2 regions of the Acidaminobacter sp. QWL-03 genome follow, and region 2 is predicted to be linked to the other one. Evidence: riboswitches for the same ligand, from Rfam matches in the RefSeq annotation. Region 2 holds a riboswitch; the other holds the start of a gene.
The links. Region 2 has a riboswitch for cyclic di-GMP ahead of AC4PHM_RS07750 (chemotaxis protein CheX). Riboswitches for the same ligand answer to the same signal wherever they lie in the genome.
Positions count from the first base shown of each region.

Region 1: linked by a shared signal. The riboswitch ahead of AC4PHM_RS12045 (transglutaminase-like domain-containing protein) and the one ahead of AC4PHM_RS07750 (chemotaxis protein CheX) in region 2 are both predicted to bind cyclic di-GMP.

Region 1 is NZ_CM178752.1:2,577,150-2,580,248, forward strand. Features, by position in the region: gene AC4PHM_RS12035 (DUF7507 domain-containing protein) at 1-278, shown strand, start outside; gene AC4PHM_RS12040 (class D sortase) at 492-1,232, shown strand; cyclic di-GMP riboswitch class I at 1,461-1,536, shown strand; gene AC4PHM_RS12045 (transglutaminase-like domain-containing protein) at 1,550-2,353, shown strand; gene AC4PHM_RS12050 (dihydrofolate reductase family protein) at 2,695-3,099, opposite strand, start outside.
Region 2 is NZ_CM178752.1:1,680,094-1,683,192, reverse strand. Features, by position in the region: gene fliY (flagellar motor switch phosphatase FliY) at 1-698, shown strand, start outside; cyclic di-GMP riboswitch class I at 935-1,023, shown strand; gene AC4PHM_RS07750 (chemotaxis protein CheX) at 1,185-1,652, shown strand; gene AC4PHM_RS07745 (response regulator) at 1,693-2,055, shown strand; gene AC4PHM_RS07740 (chemotaxis protein CheW) at 2,118-3,099, shown strand, end outside.

The DNA of each region.
Region 1 (3,099 bases), 900 kb from region 2:
ACACCATTACAACACCAACACTCAACGCAGACGGTATGATCGAAGTAGAAGTCGTACAAGATGAGACCACAGAAGTATCCATCGGCAACTACCGCGAAGTCATCCCTCCACAAGAACCACCTCTCGGCCCTCCACCAGTCATTGAAGAAGTTATCGAAGATAAAGTCCCACAAGGCCCTCCAGCACTTCCTAAAACCGGCGAAATTCCGCCTTACTTCGCTTATGGCTTCGGATCACTTCTGGTTCTTGCAGGACTGTTCATGAAACGCAAGTTTTAACTTTCAGTAAGTTCAACAAGCAATAGAGTGTCCTCAAGGGGCGGCCTGATGAATAACCATCGGCTAAAGCCTTAAGACCATAGACTGAGAAACCTTTCTCAACCTCCCGTCCGGGTCATCTAAATGGTGGCCCGGATATTTTTTTTAAAACAGGGTATCAAATCTATAATTTCAACGTCTAATACGTTATAGTGAAAAAGAGGTGACACCCCCATGAAAAAACTATCGACGCTTCTGATCATCGCAGGCTTGCTGATTATTCTCTATCCTTCCGCGGTCCGCGCTTATGATGACTATCAAATGAATAAGCTGTTGTCCTCCTTTGAGGAGGACATCTCGGCGCTGGAGGAAATTGATGATGCGCAGGTCGTGGATCTCGACTATGCGGATGACTACGAAGCCATGCTCACTGAACAGCGAGAGGCTGCCACAAACGACGGTACCGGGACTGAGGGTCAGACTGAAACTCCAACCGACACTCCTGCTACTGTCGAACCCGCTCCATCCCCTTCCCAACCCGCGGCCACCCAACCGGCACCAAAACCCGTCGTCAAAAAACCTAAGACGGATACCTTTATCAAAATCCCGGCCATTGATCTGCTTATGCCGGTTCTGAAAGGCATGACCAACGACAACCTGCGCTACGCTGCCGCCACTTTTGACAATGGCGTCGTCCCGGGCGGCTCTGGAAACTATTCTCTCGCCGGCCACCGCAGCTATACCTACGGCCGCATGTTCAACCGCCTCAACGAGCTGGCCCCGGGCCACCTGATCGAAATCACCGTGAAACAGGAGACCTTCACCTACCGAGTCACTGAATCCTTCGTTGTCAATCCGGAGGACACCTGGGTGCTGAAGAGCGACAAGAGCAAGAATGAGATTACCCTGGTGACCTGTACCCCAATCCGGACCGCAACTCAGCGCCTGATTATCAAGGGCGAATTAGTCCAGTGAGAAACCACAAGAGGTTTGCCTATGGCAGACCATCGGCAAACCTCTTGAAATGAAACTGGGTGTCTGACACCCGGTTTCGCATCCCATGAAACTCGGTGTCTGACACCCAGTTTCTCCCCTTTATTACAACACCATGACATTTGACGAATATTAATGTACCTACTTGAAATTTTTAGAAAATTGTGCTAGACTGAACTCACAAATTAATAGGTGGGTTAGATTACTTTCCACCGATAAAGGCAAACCAGTCGAAAGGCTGGGACGCAAAGCTAAAGGGCCTGTAAAATGGCAGCCAGCTACCGAAAGGAGAGTTTTTTGTGTTTAAAAAACTTTTGTCTACGATCGTGGCAGCGGCTGTCTTGGCCGCACCGGCAGCTTCCTTTGCCGCTCCATCTGACTGGACTGTAAATAGTGCCAAAGCAGCAGACGGCGTCGTTGAACTTAAAGTCAACGTCAACACGACTGCTAAGTTGAAAGTCCTCGTTCAAAAGGGCGACACCAAGTACTACTATGATGTGCAGTCCCTCGCGGATGAATCCATCCCGCTTCAGATGGGCGACGGCACCTATACCATCGCACTGCTCAAGAACGTTTCAGGCACCAGCTACACCCGTCTTGATGCGACAACCATTGAAGCCAAGGGGATCCAAAGCTTCGAGCCGTATATAACTGCTAACCCAATTGTCGATTTTGCCGCGGATGACAACGTCGTCGCTCTGGCAAAGAAACTGACCCTCACCGCAAAAACAGACGACGAGAAGATCAAAGCGATCTATACCTACGTCACCAAAAACTTCAAATACGACTACAACCGTGCGAAAACGGTCCAAAGCGGCTACGTGCCTGATGTGGACGCGGTCCTCGCAGCGAATGCCGGCATTTGCTACGACTACGCCGCTGTCATGGCTGCCATGCTGAGAAGCGTTGGCGTTCCTGCCAAGGTCAATATGGGCTACAGCAAGCACATCGCGGAATACCACGCTTGGAACGAAGTCTACATAAAGTCCACTGACAAGTGGATCACGCTGGACACCACTTTTGACAGCGCTTACCTCAAAGCAGGCAAAACCGTCAGCATGATCAAGAGCGCGGCTGACTTTACGACACTGAAGAGCTACTAATCTTGTCATCTGGTTGAAGAGAGGCGAGTCTTATACAGAGGGACTGGCGCTGCAGCACCATCGCGACCCCCCAGCAGCAAAAGGCAGCCGTCAGTCCCAGCAATAGCGCCTTCCGGTTGAAGCGCACAACGCACATCAAGCGACACGCAATTCATAACACGCAGCACCCCAATGTGGCAATCTGGATGTTTCCTTTTTATATTTTCGCAGCGCCTGTGAGCGCTGCATTTTTTTTACTCAATATTAAAATTGAAGTTGAATATTGCCTGACATTAAGAGACACTTAACCTAAGAAAGTAAATTCAATGGTTCATTGGAAGTCCAACCCTCCAACGAGGGTCCTATTCCTCAAGTCCGTAGATGAGTTGGACTACCCCGGAAGCATACGCCCTGGATTCAATTAATTTCAAATTCACCCGCTGTTTGATCTCTGCAAATAAAGGTTTTCCTTCGCCCAAAATGACCGGGTGAACGGAAAGTCTAAATTCGTCAACGACACCCAAATTCAACAGTGTTGTGATCATGCTCGATCCGCCATACAGCCAGATGTCTTTGCCTGGTTTAAGCTTCAGTGCGTTAATCTCTTCAAAGATATTGTCGCTTATAAATTTGGCACCCTGATCCGTCCCAGTCTGCGTTTTGGAAAAAACGATTTTCTCCATGCCGAGGATTAAGTCCCAGATTTCTTTATCATCGGCAGAAGCATAGGTATCTGGGATATATTGGCCCCACAAGTCATAGCTTTT
Region 2 (3,099 bases):
CGCTTTCGGAGATGACGGACCTCGAAGTGGAGCCCTTTACGGCCGAGACTGCGCTTTGGGAAGGCGATGCACGGAAGCAGCTTTCGAAGCATTTCACGGATCGGCCGGTGTGTTGTCTTGAGTCGAACATAAGTATAGGCGATCTTGTGACAGGCGAATTATGGCATATTTACGCGGGTGAACACGCTGAGGATATTGTGGCGGGACTCCATAAAAAATACAATCCTGAAGCTATGGAGACGGACTATGAGACTGCTGACCGTGGCGTTGTACCTGGTTCGAGCGTAGTGACTGCTCAAACCAGTAAGGACCATACAGCGGCGCCTGAGCCGGAGACAAAGCCTGTTCCGAAGGCGCCTCCCGCAGCGCTACTGCCGGAAGTGGAGGTTCAGAAACCTATGTTTGCACCAATTAAGGACACCAGTAAATCAAGCCATCAGAAAAACCTGGACCTGATTATGGATGTGCCGCTGGAACTCAGTGTTGTGCTGGGCAAGACGAAACGGACCATCAAAGATATCCTGTCGCTTGGGACCGGCTCGGTGGTTGAGCTGAATAAGCTTGCGGATGAGCCCCTTGAGATCCATGTTAATGGAAAACTGGTCGCACATGGCGAGGTCGTGGTTATAGGTGAGAACTTTGGCATCCGGATCACTCAGATTTTAAGCAGGGAACAGCGCGTAGAAGGGTTGAAATAGTTGAAATCAGTTAACTGAAACGACATTGACTAAAGGCAGGGCTCGACGAGGTCCCTGTCTTTTTCAATTCAACCGCTGGGTGAAAGCGGGTGTCGACGATTGGCGTCGATTCTCCGGATTTCACCCATTTTTTTTCATTTAAAGTATTAACACTTCATTAAGTTAGACGATACCTATAGAGAATGCATCAGATGTAAGTCGTGAATTGTGAAAAGCAAGATTATGAAATACCTGAAAAATGAAAAAGGCAAACCCACCGAAAGGTGGAGACGCAAAGCCACAAGTCTAAGGCAAGTTTACTTGCGATGATGGTTGGGCTGCCACTTGAAGGTCATGAAGACAGCGTTCTTTGGCCGCCTGAAATTCAGGAGGCCTTTTATATGCTTCATCCCTATCTAATGGCCTGAACTATGCGTCCTGCAAAAACACCAGGGAGGATGATGAGACCAGTTTTTTTAAAGAAGCGTCATTATGGGGAGGTCAGCAATGAAAGCCGAATATATCAATACGTTTATTGAAGCCGCCCAGTCCGTCATGAGTATGGTGTGCGGGGTGGAAGCGAAACTGGGAAAAGTGCACCTTAGAAATTCACCTTATGCGGTCAATCAGGTCATTATCATGATTGGCGTTATTGGCAAAATTAAAGGACAGGTTTGGTTTGAGCTGTCTGTGGACACGGCCAAGAACATTGCCTCTGTCATGATGGGCGGCATGCCGGTGGAAGAATTTGACGAGATCAGCAGGAGTGCGGTTTCTGAGATGGGCAACATGATCATGGGCAATACAAGCACGTTGTTTGCGAATCAATCTGTCAACATTGACATCACACCGCCTTCCTTGTTGACGGGAGAAAAGATTGAGTTGTCCAACAAGATTTCAACTATTGTCGTACCTCTTGAAATGGAAGGACTAGGGATATTCTCCATAAATGTGGCGGCTGAAGAAGTGAATTAGCAGTGCAGTAAAGGTATTTTGGAAAGGAGAAACCGAAGACATGAAAAGAGTACTGATCGTAGATGACGCTGCCTTCATGAGAATGGCCATCAAAAATATCCTTCAAAAAAATAATTTTGAGGTGGTAGGCGAGGCGGAGAATGGTCTCGTCGGCGTTAAAAAATATTTGGAGCTTCAGCCGGATCTGGTGACCATGGATATAACCATGCCGGAAATGACGGGTCTGGATGCACTGAAGCAAATCAGGAAACTCGACAGTAATGCCAACGTTGTCATGGTGTCCGCCATGGGGCAGGAAAGCATGGTGAAGGACTCCATCATCAATGGCGCAAAGTCGTTTATTGTCAAACCTTTCAAAGAGGATCACGTCCTTCAGACTCTGAACAAGGTGCTAGGCCTGTAAATCAAGGGCTGATGCTTAAGCGGAAGTAAGATCAGTTCCAAACACCGAAAAATGAGGTGAACTTGTTGCCCGTTACTTACGAAAATGAATCTATGCTCGAAATTTATATTTTTGAAGCCTCACAGTCACTGGATCAAATGGAGCAGATCATCATGAAAAGTGAGCGGGAGGGAACCTTTGGGGAAGAGGCAGTGAACGAAATCTTTAGGTTCATGCATACGATCAAGGGCTCTTCAGCTATGATGATGTTCCACAATATTACGACTATAGCCCATACCATGGAGGACATCTTTTTCTTTTTGAGAGAAAAAAAGCCTCGTATTATGGATTATTCAATCCTGTCAGACCTGGTTCTGGACGGGGTGGATTTCATGAAGGTCGAAGTCAATAAAATAAAGAATCACGATGCGCCCGATGGTAATCCAGAAGACCTCGTGTTGCGCCTCAAGTCTTATCTGGACGAGATACTGACAACCGTGAACACTGACGAAGATAAAGCACGTAAGCCAGAAATCGTGTCAGTGAAGGACTCGGTTTGTGAGCGTGAGGGGCTGGAGGTTCAACCATCGGCCACTGTCCTTGAGAGCGGTGGCGAAGGCGCTCCGAAACCACCTCTGAAGCCCCGAAAAGACTCAAAGAAGAAAAAATCTGTCCAGTCCTATAAAGCCAAACTCTATTTCCAGGATGGCTGTGAAATGGAGCATCTCAGGGCTTATGGGGTCGTCCATGATTTGACCGAGCTTGCGGAGGAGATGTTTTACTGTCCTCAGAATATCCTGGAAGAGGATGGCACAGCAGAGACGATCCGAAATCAGGGCTTTGAGCTGTTCATTAGAACGACAGCCACCATGGAAGAGCTGCAGGCGCGCATTGAGAAAACGGTTTTTCTGGAGCAATTGATTTTGGGACATGCGGATCAGCCGGAGTTTGAGCCCCACTGCATGCACCAGGATGATATTCACTGGGTCACGGCTGTGACGGAATCGGAGGCGCGGGAAAACGCGGTGCCGGGAAACTCGGTGTCAGACACCCAGTTACAACCTG